DNA from 2 places in the Cellulosimicrobium sp. G4 BAM 1002 genome. Region 2 is predicted to be linked to the other one. Evidence: predicted binding sites of a transcription regulator. Region 2 holds the regulator's gene; the other holds the start of a gene.
What was found. Region 2 encodes LexA, which represses DNA repair genes until DNA is damaged. Its sites were predicted from a motif close to TCGAACANNTGTTCGA; they were not measured.

Region 1 (11,507 bases), 500 kb from region 2:
GTCGAACGCCTGCGCCACTCGGCGACGAGCTCGCTGCTCACACGTCGCGACGTCATCGTCGTCGCGTCGGTCTCGTGCATCTACGGCCTCGGCACGCCGCAGGAGTACGTCGACCGCATGGTCCGCCTCGACGTCGGCATGCAGGTCGAGCGCGACGACCTGCTGCGCCAGTTCGTGACGATGCAGTACACGCGCAACGACATGGCGTTCACGCGCGGGACGTTCCGCGTGCGGGGGGACACGGTCGAGATCATCCCGGTGTACGAGGAGCTCGCGATCCGCATCGAGTTCTTCGGCGACGAGATCGAGAGCATCCAGACCCTGCACCCGCTCACGGGCGACGTCGTCCGCTCGGAGCCGAGCATCCACGTCTTCCCGGCCACGCACTACGTCGCCGGCCCGGAGCGCATGGAGCGGGCGATCTCCTCGATCGAGGCGGAGCTCACGGAGCGGCTCGACGAGCTCGAGACGCAGAACAAGCTGCTCGAGGCCCAGCGCCTGCGCATGCGCACGACGTACGACATCGAGATGATGCGCCAGATCGGGACCTGCTCCGGCATCGAGAACTACTCGCGGCACATCGACGGCCGCGAGGCCGGGACGGCGCCGAACACGCTCCTCGACTACTTCCCCGAGGACTTCCTGCTCGTCATCGACGAGTCGCACGTCACCGTGCCGCAGATCGGCGCGATGTTCGAGGGCGACATGTCGCGCAAGCGGAGCCTCGTCGACCACGGCTTCCGGCTCCCGAGCGCGATGGACAACCGCCCGCTGCGCTGGGAGGAGTTCGTCGAGCGCATCGGCCAGACCGTCTACCTGTCTGCGACCCCCGGCTCCTACGAGCTCTCGATGTCCGACGGCGTGGTCGAGCAGATCATCCGTCCGACCGGGCTCGTGGACCCGGAGGTCGTCGTCAAGCCGACGACCGGGCAGATCGACGACCTGCTGCACGAGATCCGTGAGCGCGCCGAGCGCAACGAGAGGGTGCTCGTCACGACCCTCACCAAGAAGATGGCCGAGGACCTCACCGACTACCTGCTCGAGAAGGACGTGCGCGTCCGCTACCTCCACTCGGAGGTCGACACCCTGCGTCGCGTGGAGCTCCTGCGCGAGCTGCGGCTCGGGCAGTACGACGTGCTCGTCGGCATCAACCTCCTGCGCGAGGGCCTCGACCTCCCGGAGGTCTCGCTGGTCGCGATCCTCGACGCCGACAAGGAGGGCTTCCTCCGGTCGCCGACGTCGCTCATCCAGACCATCGGCCGCGCGGCCCGCAACGTCTCGGGCGAGGTCCACATGTACGCGGACCGGATCACCGCCGCGATGGCGGCAGCGATCGAGGAGACGGAGCGACGCCGGGAGAAGCAGGTCGCGTACAACCTCGAGCACGGGATCGACCCGACGCCGCTGCGCAAGCGCATCTCCGACGTGACCGACATGCTCGCGCGCGAGGACGTCGACACGGCCGAGCTCCTCGCCGGCGGCTACCGGCAGCCGGGCAAGGGGCAGAAGGGCAGGGCGCCGGTCCCCGGCGGGCCCAAGGAGGGCGTGACGGCGGGCAACCGGCTCGCGGGAGCCGCCGCGAGCGACCTCGCGGACCTCATCCAGGAGCTCAGCGACCAGATGCACGCGGCCGCCGGCGAGCTGCAGTTTGAGCTCGCCGCGCGCCTGCGCGACGAGATCTCGGGCCTGAAGAAGGAGCTGCGGCAGATGCAGGCCGCGACGGCGTAGGCCGAGCCCGGTGGCCCACGCGGCCGGTCGGGACGGAATGCGCGGCGCCCCCTGGACGTTGTGACGGTCGGTTCCGGCGTGGCCTATGCTGGCACCTCAGCGAGGGGGAGTATTCCCAAGCGGTGATGTCGTCATCACGGCCGGCGCAGTCGTCGGCCCGGTGTCACCGGTCCCGCAACCACCAGCCCGCGTCCCGTGCGGGTGCGCGTGGCGGTGCGTGGCGGAAGAGACCTTCGGTACTCAGTGCTACGTACCGGAGGTTTGTGCATGGACGTCCCCGTCTGGGTCTGGATCGTCACCGTCGGCGTGATCCTCGCGATGCTCGCCGTCGACTACGTCGGGCACGTGCGCACGCCGCACGCCCCGAGCCTGCGCGAGGCCACCCGCTGGTCCATCGCCTACGTCGCGATCGCCCTCGTCTTCGGCGTCATCGTGTGGATCGTGTGGGGCGGCACGTACGGCGGGGAGTACTTCGCCGGGTACATCACCGAGAAGAGCCTGTCCGTCGACAACCTCTTCGTGTTCGTCCTCATCATGACGAGCTTCCGGGTGCCGCGGCTCTACCAGCAGAAGGTGCTGCTCATCGGCATCACCATCGCGCTCGTGCTGCGCACGATCTTCATCCTCCTGGGCGCGGCGGTCATCGAGAACTGGGCCTGGGTCTTCTACATCTTCGGTGCCTTCCTCATCTGGACCGCGATCGCACAGGCTCGCTCCGGCACCGACCACGACGAGGAGTACAACGAGAACGCCGTGCTGCGCCTCACGCGCCGGCTGTTCCCGACGACCGACTCGTACGTCGAGGACCACATGACGACGAAGATCGACGGCAAGCGCTACATCACGCCGATGCTCATCGTCATGATCGCGATCGGCAGTGCCGACCTGCTCTTCGCCGTCGACTCGATCCCGGCGATCTTCGGCCTCACGCAGGAGACGTACCTGGTCTTCGCCGCCAACGCGTTCTCGCTGCTCGGCCTGCGTCAGCTCTACTTCCTCATCGACGGGCTGCTCGACCGGCTCGTCTACCTCAACTACGGCCTCGCCGCGATCCTCGGGTTCATCGGCATCAAGCTCGTCATCCACGCGATGCACACCAACGAGGTGCCGTTCATCAACGGTGGCGAGCACATCACGGCGATCCCCGAGATCTCCACGCCCGTCTCCCTGGGCTTCATCCTCGTCGTCCTCACCGTCACCACGGTCGCGAGCCTCGCGCGCTCGCGGGCGGACCAGCGGCGTGAGGACGCCCGCATCGAAGAAGGTTCTTGATGGTCCACGAGCTCCCGCTCTGGTTCGAGTGGGCGTCGCTCTCGGCGCTCGCGGTCCTGCTGATCGTCGACCTGTTCGTCGTCGGCCGCCGCCCGCACGTGCCCTCCATGCGCGAGAGCGCGCTGTGGGTGGGTTTCTACGTCGCCCTCGCCCTGGTCTTCGGGGCGATCGTCGGGGCGATCGGTGGCGCGGCGCCCGCGGGGGAGTTCTACGCCGGGTGGCTCACCGAGTACAGCCTGAGTGTCGACAACCTCTTCGTGTTCGTCATCATCATGGCGAGGTTCGCGGTCCCGCGGGAGCAGCAGCAGCGCGTGCTCATGGTGGGCATCATCGTCGCGCTCGTCCTGCGCGGCGCCTTCATCCTCGCGGGCGCCGCGATCATCTCGCAGTTCGTCTGGGTGTTCTACCTGTTCGGCGCCTTCCTCGTCTACACCGCGATCAAGCTGGTCGCGGGCGGTGACGAGCCCGAGGAGTACAAGGAGAACCGGGCCGTTCGCGCCCTGCGTCGCGTCCTGCCGCTCGGCACGCAGTACGACGGCGGCCGCCTGCGCACGGTCGAGGACGGCAAGCGGGTGTTCACGCCCCTGCTGATCGTGTTCCTCGCGATCGGCAGCACCGACCTGCTGTTCGCGTTCGACTCGATCCCGGCGATCTTCGGGCTCACGCAGGACCCGTTCATCGTCTTCACGACGAACGTCTTCGCGCTGATGGGTCTGCGCCAGCTCTACTTCCTGCTGGGCGGCCTGCTCGAGCGTCTGGTCTACCTGCCCATCGGCCTCGCGGTGATCCTCGGGTTCATCGGCGTGAAGCTGATCCTCGAGGCGCTGCACGAGAACACGCTGCCGTTCATCAACGGCGGCGAGCACATCGAGGCCGTGCCGACCGTGCCGATCTGGCTCTCGCTCGTCGTCATCGTGGGCGCACTCGCGATCACCACGGTGGCCAGCCTCCTGCGGACGCGCGCGTCGCGGTCCGCGGACGGGTCGCGCGTCGCGCCGTCGGAGTCTGCCGGCTCGACGGCGGACGTCGAGCCGACGCCGGTCGACACGGTCACGGACGAGCTCGCGGACGGTGCGCTCGTCGGCCGTGAGGAGCCCTCCTGGGGCACGTCCGGCCAGGACGGCACCCCGCCTCGCTAGCACGGCGCCGCACCGTGCCTCCTGGACGACGAGCGAGGCACGGTCCGCGGTGCCGGCGGGTCAGGTCGCCGTGACACGCGTGCGGCGGCCCGCGTGTGGCAGGGTGGCCACGTGGCTGGACTCTCCGACCTGCGAGGTCGACGCGCCGTGGTCACGGGCGCCGCGTCCGGGATCGGTCGAGACCTCGTCCTCGAGCTCGTCCGCCGGGGAGCCCACGTCGCCGCCTGCGACGTGGACGCCGCCGCGCTCCGTACCGCGGTCCGGCGAGCCCAGGCGATCGACACCGGCGTCACGGTGACGGCGCACGTGCTCGACGTCGCCGACGGGGACGCCGTACGCCGGCTCCCGCAGGACGTGGCCGAGACGCACGACTGCGACGCCGTCCATCTGCTGTTCAACAACGCCGCCGTCGTCGGGGGGACCTCCTTCGTCACGTCGCCGCCCGACGAGTGGGAACGCACCTTCTCCGTCGCGTGGGACGGCACCTATCGCTGCACGCGCGAGCTCCTTCCGATGCTCATGGCCGCAGACCGGGGCGCCGTCGTCAACATCGCCTCGGTGAACGCCCTCTGGGCGAGCCTCGGCACGCGCGTGCCGCACAGCGCCTACTCCTCGGCGAAGTTCGCCGTGCGCGGATTCACCGAGTCGCTGATCGCCGACTTCCGCGCGAACGCCCCGCACCTCTCCGCGGTCCTGGTCCTGCCCGGGCACGTCCGGACGGGCATGCCTGCCCCGCCTCGCACGTGGCGACGCGCCCTCGGTTCGCTCTTCGCCGACTACCAGCCAGTGTCGAGCGCCTCGGCCGCGGTGACCATCCTGGACGCCGTCGCCCGCGGCGAGTGGCGTGTGGTCATCGGCGACGACGCTGAGGCGGTCGACGAGCGTGTCCGGTCGGACCCCTGGACGGCGTACGACTGAGCCGTACCGCACCCGGCAGGAGCCACCGGCTCTCGTGCCGCTAGACCCTGTCGGCCCAGTCCCCGATGATCGGCGACCAGGGGCGGACCGTGCGCTGGTCGATCAAGCCGGCCGTGGCGAAGGGGTCCGCGTCGAGCGTGCGCGCGACGGCCTCCGGCGACGCGCCGTCGAGCACGAGCAGCGCGCCGGCGGGTGCGCCGTCGTGCGCGGGCAGCGGGCCCGAGGCGAGGAGCACGCCGTCGGCGCGCAGCCCGTGCAGGAAGGCCCGGTGCTCGGGACGCAGCGCGTCGAGGTCGGTCGGTCGGTCGGCGTAGACGTAGGTCACGGCGTGGATCGGCATGGCCACAGTGAACCAGCCGTGCCCGACGTCGCGTGCCGCGTTCCGTGAGCCGGTCACCCGAGCAGCCGACCAAGGTCGCAGCGCTGTCGCCTCACCAGCCGCGTCGTCGCCACTCGTCGAGCTGCGGTCGCTCCGCCCCGAGGGTCGTGTCGGCGCCATGACCCGGGTAGACCCAGGTCGCGTCGTCGTACCGCGCGAAGACGCGTTTGACGACGTCGTCGAGGAGCCGCGCGAACCGGTCCGGGTCGTGGTCGGTGCTCCCCACACCGCCCGGGAAGAGCGAGTCGCCGGTGAAGAGATGGACCCGGCGCGCGACGGCGTCGGGCTCGGTGGCGTGGTCCGGCTCGCGGTACGCGAGCCCGACCGAACCCGGTGTGTGGCCACGCAGCGCGACGACCTCGAGCCGCAGGTGGCCGACCGCGAGGACGTCGCCGTGGTGCAGGCGCCGCGTGACGTGCGTGTCCGTGGCGTGCGAGATCGCGTCGGCGTCGTCGGCGCCCGCAGCCGTGGCGGCACCGGTGACGGCGACGACGGACGCGAGGGCGCGCAGGTGGTCGAGGTGCCGGTGCGTCGTGACGACCAGGTCCAGCCGCGCGGACGGCGACCCCTCGCGGACGAGCCCGAGGACCTCGTCGGGCGAGTCGGCGGCGTCGACGAGCACCTGCGCCCCGCTGCGACGGCACGTGAGCAGGTAGGCGTTGTTCGCGAGCGGGCCGACGGCGAGCTTGCGGATCTCGACCTCGTCGAGCCGCCGCACGTCGCTCGGCCCGCCCACGATCACCTCGCCCGAGTACGCCATGGTCCTAGTCTGCGCCGATACGTCGGGCAGGAGTCGCGTGCCGGTCGTCGGGCTCCGGTGAGGGAACGGCGAAGGTGCGTCGAACACCTGTGCGAGTGTCGGTGGGCGGACGTACGATGCTGCGGTGAGCAATCGCCTCGTCATCTCCGGTGCCCGCGAGCACAACCTGCGCAACGTCGACCTCGACCTTCCGCGCGACCAGCTCATCGTCTTCACGGGGCTCTCGGGCTCGGGCAAGTCCTCGCTCGCGTTCGACACGATCTTCGCCGAGGGGCAGCGACGGTACGTCGAGTCCCTGTCGGCGTACGCCCGCCAGTTCCTCGGGCAGATGGACAAGCCCGACGTCGACTTCATCGAGGGCCTGTCGCCCGCGGTCTCGATCGACCAGAAGTCCACGAACCGCAACCCGCGCTCGACCGTGGGGACCATCACCGAGGTCTACGACTACCTGCGCCTGCTGTTCTCGCGCGCGGGGACGCAGCACTGCCCGGTGTGCGGCGAGCGCGTCACCGCGCAGACGCCGCAGCAGATCGTCGACCGCCTGCTCGAGCTGCCGGAGGGGACGCGCTACCAGGTGCTCGCCCCCGTCGTCCGCGGTCGCAAGGGCGAGTACTCCGAGCTGTTCAAGGAGCTCCAGGCGAAGGGCTTCGCGCGCGCCCGCGTCGACGGCGAGGTACGCACGCTGACCGACCCGCCCGTGCTCGAGAAGAAGCTCAAGCACGACATCGAGGTCGTCATCGACCGCCTCGTCGCCCGCGAGGGCGTGCAGCGTCGGCTCACGGACTCGGTCGAGACCGCGCTGGGCCTCGCGGGCGGCCTGGTCGTCGTCGAGCTCGTCGACGCCGACGCGGACGACCCGGCGCGCGAGCGGCGGTTCTCCGAGAAGCGCGCGTGCCCCAACGACCACGAGCTCGCGCTCGACGAGATCGAGCCGCGCACGTTCTCCTTCAACGCGCCGTACGGCGCGTGCCCCGAGTGCACCGGCATCGGCTTCCGGCTCGAGGTCGACCCGGACCTCGTGATCCCCGACGAGGAGAAGTCCCTCGCGCAGGGAGCGATCGCGCCGTGGGCGCAGATCTCCTCGGAGTACTTCGAGCGGGTCCTCACGGCGCTCGCGGACGACCTGGGCTTCTCGATGGACACGCCGTGGCGGGCGCTGCCCGAGCGCGCGAAGAAGGCGGTGCTGCACGGGCAGAACCACCAGGTGCACGTCCGGTACAAGAACCGGTGGGGGCGAGAGCGCCAGTACTCGACGGGGTTCGAGGGCGTCATCACGTTCCTCGAGCGCCGGCACACCGAGACCGAGTCCGACTGGTCGAAGGAGAAGTACGAGGCCTTCATGCGCGAGGTCCCGTGCCCGGTCTGCAAGGGTGCCCGGCTCAAGCCCGAGGTCCTCGCCGTCAAGGTGGGCGGCCGGTCGATCTGGGACGTGTGCCGTCTGCCGCTGCGCGAGGCGGCCGCGTTCCTCGGGTCGCTCGAGCTGGGCGTCCGCGAGCGCGCCATCGCGACCGAGGTGCTCAAGGAGATCGACGCGCGACTCGGCTTCCTGCTCGACGTGGGCCTCGACTACCTGTCGCTCGAGCGGCCCGCCGCGACGCTCTCGGGCGGCGAGGCGCAGCGCATCCGCCTCGCGACCCAGATCGGCTCCGGGCTCGTGGGAGTCCTCTACGTGCTCGACGAGCCGAGCATCGGCCTGCACCAGCGCGACAACCGCCGCCTCATCGAGACGCTCACCCGGCTGCGCGACCTGGGGAACACGCTCATCGTCGTCGAGCACGACGAGGACACCATCCGCACGGCGGACTGGGTCGTCGACATCGGCCCGGGCGCGGGGGAGCACGGTGGCCGCGTCGTGCACTCGGGGGACTACGCCGGGCTGCTCGAGGCACCGGAGTCGGTCACGGGCGCCTACCTGTCCGGTCGGCGCAGCATCCCGCTGCCCGCCGAGCGTCGTCCCACGGACCCCGACCGTCAGGTGACGGTCGTCGGCGCGCGCGAGCACAACCTCACGGGCATCGACGTGAGCTTCCCGCTCGGCACGCTCACCGCGGTGACCGGTGTCTCGGGCTCGGGCAAGTCGACGCTCGTCAACTCCATCCTCTACACCGTGCTCGCGAACGAGCTCAACGGCGCGCGTCAGGTCGCCGGTCGCCACACGCGCGTCACGGGACTCGACCACCTCGACAAGGTCGTGCACGTCGACCAGGGGCCCATCGGCCGCACGCCACGCTCGAACCCGGCGACGTACACGGGTGTCTGGGACCACGTGCGCAAGCTCTTCGCGGAGACCACCGAGGCGAAGGTTCGCGGGTACACGCCGGGGCGCTTCTCCTTCAACGTCAAGGGCGGTCGCTGCGAGGCCTGCTCGGGCGACGGCACGCTGAAGATCGAGATGAACTTCCTGCCCGACGTCTACGTGCCGTGCGAGGTCTGCCACGGGGCGCGGTACAACCGCGAGACGCTCGAGGTGCACTTCAAGGGCAAGACCGTCGCGGACGTGCTCGACATGCCGATCGAGGAGGCGGCGGAGTTCTTCGCCGCCGTCCCCGCGATCTCGCGCCACCTCAAGACGCTCGTCGAGGTCGGCCTCGGGTACGTCCGCCTCGGGCAGCCTGCCCCGACGCTCTCGGGCGGTGAGGCGCAGCGCGTCAAGCTCGCGAGCGAGCTGCAGAAGCGCTCGACCGGGCGCACGATCTACGTGCTCGACGAGCCGACGACGGGCCTGCACTTCGAGGACATCCGCAAGCTGCTCGGGGTGCTGCAGTCGCTCGTCGACAAGGGCAACTCGGTGCTCGTCATCGAGCACAACCTCGACGTCATCAAGAGCGCGGACTGGGTCGTCGACATGGGTCCCGAGGGCGGCTCGGGCGGCGGCAAGGTCGTCGCGCAGGGGACGCCGGAGCAGGTCGCGCGCGTGGGGGCGAGCCACACCGGTCGCTTCCTCGCCGAGATCCTGGACCAGCACGACCCGGTCCCGGTCGGGGCCGCGGCCGAGAAGTCCTCGGGTGCCGCGGCGCCGGCGGCGAAGGGCGCCAAGGGCCGGTCCGCCAAGGCTCGCCGGGCGACCGACGAGTCCCCGCGGACGGGCGCGCGCCGCAAGGCGTCGGCGGCCTAGCAGGACGCGGGCGCGGGGCCGCCGACGGCGCGCCGTCAGGCGGCCGCGCGGCGCGCCGGTGCCGGGTCGACGAGCACGCGGAAGTTCACCGAGCGCGCGATGAAGCAGTGGTCGTGCGCCCGGTGGTGCAGCGTGGCGAGCGACGCGTCGTCGCTGCCCGCTCCGTCGTCGACCACGACCCGCGGGTGCAGCGTCACGTCCGTGAACTGCCCCTCGCCACCCGACTCGACACGCATCGTGCCCGTCGCCTCGTCGACGTACTCGCGCACGACGACGCCGGACGCCGCCGCGAGGTGGAGGAACCACAGCATGTGGCACTGCGACAGGCTCACCACGAACAGCTCCTCGGGGCTGTAGCGCGACGGGTCGCCGCGGAACGCGGGGTCGGACGACCCGGGCAGCGGGGGTCGCCCGGCGAGGAGGACGTCGTGGTCGCGGCTGTACGACGTGTAGGAGGCCGTTCCTGCGTCGCCCGCGCCCGTCCAGCGGACGGTCGTGGTGTACCCGTGCTGTGCGCTCATGGCCGTCACCCTAGCGGCCCGTGATGAGGGCCACACCACGACTGCACGGCCCGGGCAGACCTCGCCCGGCGCACCCACGACGCCACCGGACCGTCGGTGGCCTGACCTAGGCTGGAGCACATGGCTGACCCCGCGACGTACCGCCCTGCGCCGGGGGAGATCCCCACGTCGCCGGGCGTCTACCGGTTCCGCGACGAGCACGGCCGCGTCATCTACGTCGGCAAGGCGAAGAACCTGCGCGCGCGGCTGTCGAGCTACTTCCAGGACGTCGCCAACCTGCACCACCGCACCCAGACGATGGTGACCACCGCCGCGTCCGTGGAGTGGACCGTCGTCGGCACCGAGGTCGAGGCGCTCGCGCTCGAGTACACGTGGATCAAGGAGTTCGACCCGCGGTTCAACGTCAAGTACCGCGACGACAAGTCCTACCCGTACCTCGCGGTGACGATGGGGGAGGATTTCCCCCGCGCGCAGGTCATGCGCGGCGCCAAGCGACCCGGCACGCGCTACTTCGGCCCGTACGGCCACGCCTGGGCGATCCGCGAGACGCTCGACCTCCTCCTGCGGGTCTTCCCGGTGCGCACGTGCTCCGCGGGGGTCTTCAAGCGCGCGCACCAGACGGGCCGTCCGTGCCTGCTCGGCTACATCGACAAGTGCTCGGCGCCCTGCGTCGGGCGCATCACGCCCGAGGACCACCGTGCTCTCGCGGAGGACTTCTGCGACTTCATGGCGGGGGACACGCAGCGCTTCGTGCGCCGCCTCGAGCGCAAGATGGGCGAGGCCGCGGCGGCGATGGAGTACGAGGCCGCGGCCCGGCTGCGCGACGACATCGCCGCGCTGCAGCGCGCGACGGAGAAGAACGCGGTCGTCCTCGGCGACGGCACCGATGCGGACGTGTTCGCGCTCGTGGGCGACGAGCTCGAGGCCGCCGTCCAGGTGTTCCACGTGCGCGGCGGGCGCATCCGCGGTCAGCGCGGCTGGATCGTGGAGAAGGTCGAGGACGTGACGGACGCCGAGCTCGTCGAGCACCTCCTGCAGCAGGTGTACGGGGCGGCGGAGGAGGCCGCTGCGGCGGACGCCGGCAAGGCCGGTGGCGCCGGCGCGCGCGACGTCGTGCCGCGCGAGGTCCTCGTCCCCGTCCTGCCGCCCGACCAGGACCAGGTGACCACCTGGCTGTCGGGGCTGCGGGGCGCTCGCGTGGACGTGCGCGTGCCGCAGCGCGGCGACAAGAAGGAGCTCGCGGCGACGGTCCGCGCGAACGCCGAGCACGCGCTCGCGCTCCACCGCACGCGCCGCGCGGGCGACCTCACGACCCGCAGCCAGGCGCTGCGCGAGATCCAGGAGGCGCTCGAGCTCGACACCGCGCCGCTGCGCATCGAGTGCTACGACGTGTCCCACAACCAGGGCACCTACCAGGTCGCGTCGATGGTCGTCTTCGAGGACGGGCTGGCGCGCAAGAGCGAGTACCGCCACTTCACGGTGCGCGGCCCGGACGGCGACGGCGCGGCGGACGACACCGCGGCGATGTACGAGGTGATCTCGCGCCGGTTCAAGCGCTACCTCGCCGACCGCTCGGTCTCCGGCGAGGTGGAGATGGACCTCGAGGCGGACGACGTGACGGACGCGACCGACGCCGCGGGGCAGCGGGCCGAGCGCGCCGCCGAGGCCGCGGGCT
Region 2 (11,507 bases):
TCGCCGGAGGACCGGCGGCTGCTCGCGCGGCCGAAGGGCTCTCCCTGGACCCCGGCGGACGTCCCGCTCCTCGACGAGGCGGCCGAGCTGCTCGGCGAGGACGACCAGGCCGAGCGCGCGGAGGCCGCGGCCCAGGCGGCGCAGCGCGCGCAGGACCTCGAGTACGCGCGCCAGGTGCTCGAGTCGTCGGGCGCGGGCGCCGGGATCGTCGGCGCCGACGTTCTCGCCGAACGGTTCGCCGCGAGCGGTCCCCGGCTCACGACGGCGGAGCGCGCCGTGCAGGACCGGTCGTGGACGTACGGGCACGTCGTGGTCGACGAGGCGCAGGAGCTGTCGGCGATGGCGTGGCGCATGCTCGTGCGTCGCTGCCCGACGCGCTCGTTCACGATCGTCGGCGACGTGGCGCAGACGTCGTCGCCCGCGGGCGCCCGCTCGTGGCGGGGGATGCTCGACCCGGTGTTCCGCGACGCGTGGCGGCTCGAGGAGCTCACCGTCAACTACCGCACCCCGGCCGCGGTCGCGGACGCGGCCCGGCGCGCGGCCGTCGCCGCGGGCCTGCCGGTCTCGCCCCTGACGTCCGCGCGCGAGGTCCCCGACGCGCTGCGCGTCGTCACCGTCCCGAGCGAGGGCCTGGCCGAGCCGGCCGGTCCCGACGGGACGACGGACCTCGTCGCGGCGGTCCGCGCGCAGGTCGAGGCCGCGCGGGCGGAGTTCGTGGCGGACGACGCCGGTCGCGTCGCCGTCGTGGCGGCGCGCGGGAGCACCGCCGGCCTGCGCAGAGGGCTCGGCGTCGAGGACGGCAGCACCGACGCGTCCGTCGTCGTGCTCGACCCCGTGGAGGTCAAGGGCCTCGAGTTCGACGCCGTCGTGCTCGTCGAGCCGGCCGACGTCGCGGAGGGACCGTCGGGTCCGTCGGACCTGTACGTCGCCATGACGCGCCCGACGCAGCGGCTCGTCGTCGTGCACGCGCGCGACCTGCCGGTCGGGATCGCTGAGCCGCCCGTGGCGTGACCGGGACGCCGTTCACCTCGTCCCGAGGGTCAAGACCCGTTTGGTCGGCGCGCACTCCACGGCGCACCATGGGTGGGTGCTACGCGCCCTCCTCCTCGAAAACCTGCACCCCCTCGCCGCCTCGAACCTCGAGGCCGCCGGGATCGACGTCACCGTCCGCACCGGCGCCCTCGACGAGTCCGAGCTCATCGAGGCTCTGGACGGCGTCCACCTGCTCGGCATCCGGTCCAAGACGAACGTCACCGCGAACGTGCTCGAGCACGCCCCCGACCTCGTGGCGCTCGGCGCGTTCTGCATCGGCACCAACCAGATCGACCTGCGGTCCGCCGCGACCCAGGGCGTGGCCGTCTTCAACGCCCCGTTCCAGAACACGCGCTCGGTGGTCGAGATCGCGCTCGCCGAGATCATCGCGCTGACGCGCCGCCTCACCGAGCGCGACAAGGCCCTGCACGAGGGCCGCTGGGACAAGTCGGCGGAGGGCGCGCACGAGGTGCGCGGCCGCACGCTCGGCATCGTCGGCTACGGCAACATCGGCACCCAGCTCTCCGTCGTCGCCGAGAACCTCGGCATGTCGGTGGTGTTCTACGACACGGCCGAGAAGCTCGCGCTCGGCAACGCGCGCCGCATGGACACGCTCGACGAGCTGCTCGAGCAGGCCGACGTCGTGACGCTGCACGTCGACGGCCGCCAGGGGAACGCCGGCCTGTTCGGCGCGAAGCAGTTCGCCCGCATGCGCCCGGGCGCGATCTTCCTCAACCTGTCGCGTGGCTTCGTCGTCGACTACGGCGCCCTGCGCGAGGCGATCGTCGCGGGCCACGTCTCCGGGGCGGCCGTCGACGTCTTCCCGCACGAGCCGAAGCGCAAGGGCGACGCGTTCGACTCCGAGCTGCGCGGCCTGCCGAACGTCATCCTCACGCCGCACATCGGCGGGTCGACCGAGGAGGCCCAGGAGGCCATCGGTCAGTTCGTCTCCGCGAAGCTGCGCGACTACCTGACCACCGGTTCGACGACGCTGAGCGTCAACCTGCCGAACCTCGCGCTCGAGCAGACCACGGGCATCACGCGCATCACGCACCTGCACCGCAACACCCCGGGCGTGCTCGCCGCCGTCAACGCGACCCTCGCCGAGCACGGCACCAACATCGAGGGCCAGCTCCTCGCGACCCGCGGCGAGCTCGGCTACGTCGTCACCGACGTCGGCTCGCGCGTCGAGCCGGCGGTCATCGAGGCCCTCGCGGGCATGGACCAGACGATCGCGCTGCGCGTCCTCGACTGACCGCCGCACCTGGCGACCGCGGGTCGCGACGGCACCGAGCGAGCGCATCCGGCGAAGGTCCACGGCGACGGGGACCTTCGCCGCTGCGCGCCCGCTGCGGCCCGGTGCCACGATGGGGCATGACCGGATACTCGAACGAGGGACCGCAGGTCCTCGACGTCGACGCGTCGTGGGAGCTCGTGGAGGGCACCCGCGTCGCGCGTCTCGCCGTGAGCGTGCGGGGCGAGCCCGACATCTTCCCCGTGACGGTCGGCGCGCACGACCGGACGATCGCCTTCCGGACCGTGCCCGGGACCAAGCTCGCGACGCTCGTGACCAACGAGCGCGTCGCGCTGGAGTGGGACGACGTCAGCGACGACGGCGCGTGGAGCGTCGTCGTGCACGGCGTGGCACGCCGACTCGTCACGGAGCACGAGATCGCCGAGGTCGCGCGTGCCGTCGACGGGCTCGCGCCGACGGTCGACGTGCCGACCGAGGAGTGGGTCGTCGTCGAGCCGCACGAGATGACCGGACGACGGTTCGTGCGTCCTGCGAGCTGACGCCCCCGGACGCACGTCGTCCGGCCCCCGAACGGGGAGCCGGACGACGGAGCGGTGCCTGCGGCGGGTCAGCCGGACTTGCGGCGGAACGTGCGCTGGACGGGGCCGACGGTCTCCGAGCCGTGCACCGAGCCGGTGTTCGTCTCGCCGTCCGCCGTCCGGTGCTGCGCCGCGTTCTTGCGGTCGAGCGCCTCGCGGAACTTCGCCTTGGCCTCGTCGGTCGGTGCGGTGTCTGCAGCAGGTCGCTGCGCGTCGGACGCCATGGGCGGGCTCCTCGTCGGTGGGGGATGCGGACGGGCCCGACTGGCGGACCCACGGCCAGGGTCTCGCACCGCCTCCGGCAGCGCCACCTGATTTCGCCGCCGGCGCAGCCGCCCGCTCGTGCCGGGTCCGGTAGCGTCGAGCACGTGTCGCCCACACCGCTCCCGACCGCCCCTGGCTCGCTCCCGCACCGACGGCTCGGCCGCAGCGGTCTTACGCTCCCCGCGCTCTCCCTGGGGCTGTGGCAGAACTACGGCGACGCCGACCCTGCGGGCACGCAGCGCGAGATCGTGCTGCACGCGGTGGACCGCGGCGTGACCCACCTCGACCTCGCGAACAACTACGGCCCGCCCGGCGGCGCGGCCGAGGAGTCGCTCGGCAGGCTGCTCGCCCGCGACCTGCGGCCCGTGCGCGACGAGCTCGTCGTGACGACCAAGGCGGGCTACCGCATGGGACCTGGCCCGTACGGCGAGGGCGGCTCGCGCAAGTACCTGCTCTCCTCCCTCGACGCGTCGCTGCGCCGGCTCGGCCTCGACCACGTCGACATCTTCTACAGCCACCGCTTCGACCCCACGACACCGCTCACCGAGACCGTCGGCGCCCTCGCGACGGCGGTTCGCTCCGGCCGGGCCCGGTACGCCGGGATCTCGTCGTACTCGGCACGCCGTACGCGAGAGGCGCTCGACGTCGCGGCCGGCCTCGGCCTGCACCTCGTCGTGACGCAGGTGTCGTACTCGATGCTCAACCGCTGGATCGAGGAACCGGACCCGACGGACGCGGCCGGGCAGAGCCTGCTCGACGTGGCCGGACGGTCCGGCACGGGGGTCGTCGCGTTCTCACCGCTCGCGCAGGGAATGCTCACCGACCGCTACCTCGACGGCGTCCCCGAGTCGTCGCGCGCGGCGCGCGGCGGGCCGCTGCGCCGGGAGTTCCTCCGCGAGGAGAACCTCGCCCACGTCCGCCGGCTCGACCGGCTCGCGCGCTCGAACGGGAGGTCGCTCGCGCAGACCGCCGTCGCGTGGGCCCTGCGCGACGAGCGCGTGACGTCAGTGCTCCTCGGTGCGAGCTCGACCCGGCAGCTCGACGAGAACCTCGCAGCGCTCGACGGCCCGCCGCTCACGGCCGAGGAGCTCGACGCCGTCCGGGCGATCCCCGCGGACAGCGGCATCAACATCTGGGCGGCCCGGTCGAGCGACCTGTAGGCGGGCCGCGGTTCGATCCCGGGATCTCCCGCGGGTGCCGTCAGCGCGTCGACGCCGCCTCCTGGACCGGGTCGTCGGGGCCGGATCCTTCACCGCCCGGTCCCTCGCCGTCGCGGTCCACGGTGTCGCCCGACCCGGGCGCCGAGCGCCGACGTTCGGCGCGCTCGACCCGCAACGAGGTGATCGCGCTCTCGAAGTCCTCGAGGGAGTCGAACGCCTGGTAGACGCTCGCGAACCGCAGGTAGGCGACCTCGTCGAGCTCCCGCAGGGGGCCGAGGATCGCGAGACCGATCTCGTAGGCGTCGAGCTCCGCGCTGCCGCTCGCGCGGATCGTCTCCTCGACGCGCTGCGCCAGGACGGCCAGGTCGTCCTCGTTGACCGGGCGGCCCTGGCACGCCTTGCGGACGCCGTTGACGATCTTCTCCCTCGAGAACGGCTCGGTGACGCCCGACCTCTTGACGACGGACAGGCTCGCGGTCTCGATCGTCGTGAACCGGCGGTTGCACTCCGGGCACTGGCGCCGACGGCGGATCGACGCGCCGTCGTCGGAGGTACGCGAGTCGACGACTCGGGAGTCCGCGTGGCGGCAGAAAGGGCAGTGCATGGGCGGGCTCCTCCGCGGGGTCGCGCCGGCGCCGTCGGCGTCGGCGCGTCGAACGTAAGCCGTCGCGGCGTGCGCGTGCAACACGCGCCCTGGGTGGGACCTTCCCGGGCGCGGACAGCAGAACGGGGGCGGTCGATTCCGACCGCCCCCGTCGGGACGCCCCCGTCCCCATCTCGCGCATGACTCGCCTCACGCGCGCCGACGTGCGCAGGAGCCGCGGTGGACCGCGTGCTCCTCGCCTCTTCGCCCAGCCCCCCAGCCCGGCGTGTGAGGTGAGACTAACTTAGGTAGTCCTCATCACTCCGCGCAACCCCTGAGGGCGATCGAGGTCCGGCCGCACGACGTGTCCTCGATCACACCCCGAGCGAGCGCGCGAAGGGCATCGAGCTCCGCGTCACGCGCTCTCGACCGGCAGGAGCACGCGCTGCCCCACCTGGAGCCCGGCCGACGGGAGCTCGTTGAGCTCGACGAGACCACCCACGACGTCCCGGAGGTCATCGCCCGGATCGGCGACTGCCGCGGCGAGGTCCCACAGGGTCTCGCCCGCCGACACCACGTGGACCCGCACCTCGACGGGCTCACCGGGGCCACCTGCCACCGCGGAACCCACCCGGGCGGCGAGCAGGGCGACGAGAGCGACGAGCAGGACGAGCACCACCCGACCTCGGCGCGTGAGGCGCAGACGACCCTCGGGCGCCTGCTGACGCACCCGCGAGATGCCCGGCCCGGACGCCGACAGCGTGATCGTGCTCATGTCTTCCCCGTCCCGGCCCCTGGGGCGGATCGCCTTCCCCGGTCGATCCGCCCCACGAGCCCCGTCGTCCGTCCGCCGACATGTCGCCGGTCGAACACCTGTACGTAGAACATCTGTACGAAGGTCTATCACGAACCACCGACGGAGTCGAGACATGCTCGAACAAATGTTTGATTCGTGTCGCGCTCTCCCCTAACCTGGGGGCAGGTCGGTTCGCCGGACATGTCCATCCCTGGACGCTCCGGCACGGCCGGAGCCCGGGGCGCTCGTCCCGGGTGAGGGAGGCCGGGAGCGGGCAGTCGAGCTCCGCGGCCCGCGACGGACGAGGGCGGAGCGGACCATGGCGGGACGAGGCACGGACAGCGCACGGGGGCTCGCCGAGGTGCGCGAGCTCCCGGACGGCTCGGCGGGGGGCGACGGGCTGACCCCGCGCCAGCGTCTCGTGCTCGAGACCATCAGGGCGTGCGTCGAGCAGCGCGGGTACCCGCCCAGCATGCGCGAGATCGGCGAGGCCGTCGGCCTGACGAGCCCGTCGTCGGTGAAGCACCAGCTCACGACGCTCGAGCGCAAGGGGTACCTGCGCCGGGACCCGAACCGGCCCCGGGCCATCGAGGTCGTCCAGCCCGACGACGCGCGGCGCGCCACGTCCCTCACCGCGTCCGCGCCCCAGCCCGAGTACGACGAGGCGCACCCCGCGCCGTCCTACGTGCCCGTCGTCGGACGGATCGCCGCAGGCGGTCCGATCCTCGCCGAGCAGGTGGTCGAGGACGTCTTCCCGCTGCCTCGCCAGCTGGTCGGCGAGGGCGAGCTGTTCCTCCTCCGCGTGCAGGGCGACTCGATGATCGAGGCCGCGATCTGCGACGGCGACTGGGTGGTCGTGCGCCGGCAGCCCGTCGCGGAGAACGGCGAGATCGTCGCAGCGATGATCGACGGCGAGGCGACGGTCAAGAGTCTGCGCCGCGCCGACGGGCACGTCTGGCTCATGCCGCGCAACGCCGCGTACGACCCGATCCCCGGCGACGACGCCCAGGTCCTCGGTCGCGTCGTCTCGGTGCTGCGCAGCCTCTGAGCACGCCGGGAGCCGGGTGGTCGAGGACGATCACCCGGCTCCGTGCGTGCTCACGCTCGGGCGCTCAGAGCCCGAAGCGGCGTGCGACGGCCCTCAGCGAGTCGGCCGAGGCGTGCAGTCCCGCGAGCTCCTCGCCCGACAGGGGAACCTCCACGCGCTCTACGGCCCCACGCCGGTCGACGAGCGTCGGCAACGACAGGCACACGTCCTCGATGCCGTAGTCGCCCGCGAGCAGCGTCGACACGGGCAGGATGCGGTGCTCGTCGTCGAGCACGGCCTCGATGATCCGTGTGCCGGCGAGGCCGACGGCGTAGTTCGTCGCCCCCTTGCCCTCGATGATCCGGTAGGCCGAGTGCACCACCTCGTGCGCGATCTCTGCCCGAACCTCCGCCGTGAGCGGCCCCGCACCGCCGATCCCGCGCCATTCCAGCAGGGGTGTCCCACCGATCGTGGCGGAGCTCCACAGGGGGATCTCGGTGTCGCCGTGCTCGCCGGCGACGTAGGCGTGCACGTTCTGCACCGCGACCCCGCAGTGCTGGGCGACGAGGAAGCGCAGCCGTGACGAGTCGAGGACCGTCCCGCTGCCGAACAGCTGCTGCGGGGGCAGGCCGGAGATCTTGAGCGCGGCGTACGTGACGATGTCGACCGGGTTCGTGACCATGACGTAGGTCGCGTCGGGTGCGACCTCCACCAGCCCGGGCAAGATCTTGCGGACGAGGCCGATGGTGGCCTCGGCGAGGTCGAGCCGCGTCTGGCCGGGCTTCTGCTTGGCGCCCGCCGTCACCACGACGACGTCGGCGTCCGCGCACACCGCGACGTCGTCGGAGCCCTCGACGCGGGCCATCGGCATGAACTGGATGCCGTGCTGGAGGTCGAGGACCTCGGCCTCGACCTTGGCGCGGTTGACGTCGAGCAGCGCGACCGTCCGCGCCGCGCCACGCATGAGCGCCGCGTAGGCGAGCGTCGACCCGACGGCGCCAGCGCCCACGATCGCGAGCTTCGTGGTCCGCGCGCCTCCCCCTCCGGAACCTCCCGTCGTCGCGCCCTCGCTGTCCTGCCCGGACGTGCTCGTGGTCATCTCGCCTCCGTGAAGTCGGTCGGAGACCTCAGCCTAGGGTGACCAGGCGCCGCAGCGCAGCGGTGGCGACGTCGCGGTCGGTCGTCTGCCAGAAGCCCGGCATCGAGCGCGTGAGGAACGTGCCGTAGCGCGCGGTGGCCAGGCGCGGGTCGAGCACCGCGACCACGCCGCGGTCCTGGGTGGACCGCACGAGCCGCCCGGCGCCCTGCGCGAGCAGCAGCGCCGCGTGCGTGGCGGAGACCTGCATGAACCCGTTCCCGCCCGAGGCCTCCACGGCTCGGGCGCGCGCGGACTTCACCGGGTCGTCCGGGCGGGGGAACGGGATCCGGTCGATGAGGACGAGCTGGCAGGACGGTCCCGGCACGTCGACCCCCTGCCACAGCGACAGCGTGCCGAAGAGGCACGTCGCCGGGTCGGCGGCGAACTCCTTGACGAGCGTCGGGAGCTGGTCGTCGCCCTGGCACAGGATCGGCACGTCGAGCCGCTCGCGCATCGCCTCGGCCGCCGCGACCGCCGCGCGCCGGGACGAGAACAGCCCGAGCGTCCGACCGCCGGCGGCCTCGACGAGCGCGGCGATCTCGTCGAGCTGGTGCTCCGTCGCCGCGTCGCGACCCGGGGTCGGCAGGTGCTTCGCGACGTAGAGGATCCCCTGGCGCGCGTAGTCGAACGGGCTGCCGACGTCGAGGCCGCGCCAACGCGGCGCGTCCTCCTTCTCGCCGTCTGCGCCACCCAGCCCGAACGTCCGGGCGACGGGGTCGAACGTCCCGCCGAGCGCGAGCGTGGCCGAGGTGAAGACGCCCGTGCGTTCCGCGAGCAGATGGGTCCGGATGAGCCCGGAGACGCCGAGGGGCGCGGCGTGCAGGCGGCTCGCGCCCTCCCCGAACCGGTCGGCCGACCACCCGCCCTCCCCGGGGCGCGAGCACCACAGCACGTCGTGTCCGGTGGGGTCGGCCGCCATGCGCTCGGCGATCTCGAAGAGCTGGAGCATGGTCGACTGCGCCATCTTGAGACCGGTGTCGGGCTGTGCCGGCTTCGTGACGCCCGTCTCGGGCTTGAGCGACGAGAGCACCTCGCGCGCGGCGTCGCGCACGGCCGCCACGGCCGTGCGCGCGTCCTCCGGCAGCCCGTCCGGGAAGCGCTCGGCCGGCAGCGCGCCGACGACCGTCCCGAACGCCGCCGACGCCGCGTCGAGGGCGTCGGTCTGCACCCCGGCGTGCCGCCGTGCGAGCCGGGCGGCGCTCTCGATGGCGGGCACGGAGAGGTCCACCGTCGCCGCGGCGGTCACGCGGTCGGCGAGCTCGTGCGCCTCGTCGACCACGAGCACGTCGTGCTCGGGAAGGACTCCGGGTGAGCCCATCGCCGCGATGCCCAGCATCGCGTGGTTCGTCACGACGACGTCGGCCTCGCGCGCGGCGGCCCGTGCGCGCTCCGGGAAGCACTCCGCGAGCAGCGGGCACCGCTGGCCGAGGCACTCGAGCGCGGTCACCGACACCTGGCGCCAGGCCTTGTCGCTCACGCCCGGCACGAGGTCGTCGCGGTCTCCGGTCGCCGTCTCGTCGGCCCACTCCCGCAGGCGCACGACCTGCTCGCCGAGCGCCGCCGCGCTCGTCCCGCCCCGCGCGGCCGGGTGGTCCGCCGCGCCGGCGGACTCGCCGGGCAGGTCGAACAGCGTGGGCTCGTCGACCGGGTAGCCGCCGGCGATCTTGTGCACGCACAGGTAGTTGTGCCACCCCTTGAGCAGGGCGATCGAGGCGGGGCGCGGGAGGCGGTCGGCGATGGCGTCCGCGACGAGCGGGAGGTCGCGTGTGATCACCTGGCGCTGGAGCGCGAGGGTCGCCGTCGAGACGACGACGCGTTCGTCCGTCGCCACCGCGTGCCGTACCGCGGGGACCAGGTAGCCGAGCGACTTGCCGGTGCCGGTGCCGGCCTGGACGACGAGGTGCTCGGTGCCCTCGATCGCCGCGGTGACCGCCGCGGCCATCGCGTGCTGCCCATCGCGTCGCGCTCCCCCGAGCCGCCCGACCGCGAGGTCGAGGAGCGCGTCGACCTCCGGCACGGACGCCGTCGCCGCCGGGCCGTCGTCCGGCCCGGCGTCGTCCGCTCGGTCGGTGTGGTCCACGACGGGTCGGGCGGAGGCACGGGAGGGGGGCACCCGCCGAGTCTACGGTCGCGCACCGACGCTGGGTCGGGCCCTGTGGACACCCCCGGGGAGCGAGCACGGCACGACCCCGGGTCGGCGTCAACGGCCCGGGGTCGTCCTGCGTGCGTCAGACGCCGGCCGCGGCTCCGGTGAGCTCGGCCGCGAGCGCCTCGGCGACCCGGCCGCGCAGGAGCGTGCCCTCGGGCGTGTGCTCCTCGTGGTCGATCTCGCCCTCGGTGTGCACGCGGTGCACCAGGTCGCCGCGGCTGTAGGGCACGACGAGGTCGATCGCGACGTCGGGGCGCGGCAGCTCGAGCGCGATGAGCTCGCGCAGCGCCGCGATGCCCTCGCCCGTGTGCGCCGAGACGACGACGGTCCGCCGCTCACGACGACGGATGCGCGCGATCGTCTCCGGGTCCGCGACGTCGGCCTTGTTGAGGACGATGACCTCCGGCACGTCCTCGACGCCCGGGATGTCGGCGAGCACGTGGCGGACGGCCGCGATCTGGCCCTCCGGGTCGGGGTGGGACGCGTCGACGACGTGCAGGAGCAGGTCGGACTGCCCGACCTCCTCGAGCGTGGAGCGGAACGCCTCGACGAGCTGGTGCGGCAGCGCGCGCACGAAGCCGACGGTGTCGGCGAGCGTGTAGACGCGCCCGTCCTCGGTGCGCGTGCGGCGCACCGTCGGGTCGAGCGTCGCGAACAGGGCGTTCTCGACGAGCACGCCCGCGCCCGTGATCGCGTTGAGCAGGCTGGACTTGCCGGCGTTGGTGTACCCGGCGATGGCGACGGCGGGGACGGCGTGCCGCTTGCGCGACGCGCGCTTCGTCTCGCGACCCGGCGCCATGGCCTGGATCTCGCGGCGCAGCTTGGCCATGCGGTTGCGGATGCGCCGCCGGTCGAGCTCGATCTTCGTCTCACCGGGTCCGCGCGAGCCCATGCCCGCCCCGGCGCCGCCCACCTGGCCACCGGCCTGGCGGGACATCGACTCGCCCCAGCCGCGCAGGCGCGGCAGGAGGTACTCGAGCTGGGCGAGCTCGACCTGGGCCTTGCCCTCCCGTGACTTGGCGTGCTGGGCGAAGATGTCGAGGATCAGCGCGGTCCGGTCGATGACCTTGACCTTGACGATGTCCTCCAGGGCACGCCGCTGCGAGGGTGCGAGCTCGCCGTCGATGACGACCGTGTCCGCGCCCGTCGCCGCGACGACGTCGGCCAGCTCCACGGCCTTGCCGGACCCGAGATAGGTCCCCGGGTCGGGCTTGGCGCGCCGCTGGATGACGCCGTCGAGAACCTGGGAGCCCGCGGTCTCGGCGAGCGCCGCGAGCTCGCGCAGGGAGATCTCCGCCTCCTCCGCGGACGACGGCGCGCCGTCCTCGCGCGGGTCGGAGCCGGGGCTCCACAGCCCGACGAGCACGACCTTCTCGAGGCGCAGCTGCCGGTACTCGACCTCGGTGACGTCCTGGAGCTCGGTCGACAGGCCCGCGACACGCCGCAGCGCGCTGCGCTCCGCGAGCTCGAGCTGCTCGCCGTCGTGCTCTGCGTGGACCGTGCCGCCCTCGGCGCGCGCCGTCCC

Region 1: uvrA (excinuclease ABC subunit UvrA) is a predicted target of LexA. The motif match lies at 6,276-6,291, and genes of this name have one in related genera.

The regions. Positions count from the first base shown of each region.
Region 1 is NZ_CP182109.1:2,513,641-2,525,147, reverse strand. It holds gene uvrB (excinuclease ABC subunit UvrB) at 1-1,728, shown strand, start outside; gene ACMXGY_RS11465 (TerC family protein) at 1,996-3,000, shown strand; gene ACMXGY_RS11460 (TerC family protein) at 3,000-4,139, shown strand; gene ACMXGY_RS11455 (SDR family NAD(P)-dependent oxidoreductase) at 4,251-5,057, shown strand; gene ACMXGY_RS11450 (YciI family protein) at 5,098-5,397, opposite strand; gene ACMXGY_RS11445 (MBL fold metallo-hydrolase) at 5,489-6,196, opposite strand; gene uvrA (excinuclease ABC subunit UvrA) at 6,321-9,311, shown strand; gene ACMXGY_RS11435 (OsmC family protein) at 9,347-9,832, opposite strand; gene uvrC (excinuclease ABC subunit UvrC) at 9,953-11,507, shown strand, end outside.
Region 2 is NZ_CP182109.1:2,009,697-2,021,203, reverse strand. It holds gene ACMXGY_RS09075 (HelD family protein) at 1-1,011, shown strand, start outside; gene serA (phosphoglycerate dehydrogenase) at 1,088-2,287, shown strand; gene ACMXGY_RS09065 (pyridoxamine 5'-phosphate oxidase family protein) at 2,407-2,826, shown strand; gene ACMXGY_RS09060 (DUF5302 domain-containing protein) at 2,895-3,089, opposite strand; gene ACMXGY_RS09055 (aldo/keto reductase) at 3,234-4,289, shown strand; gene nrdR (transcriptional regulator NrdR) at 4,330-4,893, opposite strand; gene ACMXGY_RS09045 (LysM peptidoglycan-binding domain-containing protein) at 5,288-5,647, opposite strand; gene lexA (transcriptional repressor LexA) at 5,988-6,716, shown strand; gene ACMXGY_RS09035 (L-lactate dehydrogenase) at 6,781-7,794, opposite strand; gene ACMXGY_RS09030 (ATP-dependent DNA helicase) at 7,823-9,946, opposite strand; gene hflX (GTPase HflX) at 10,062-11,507, opposite strand, start outside.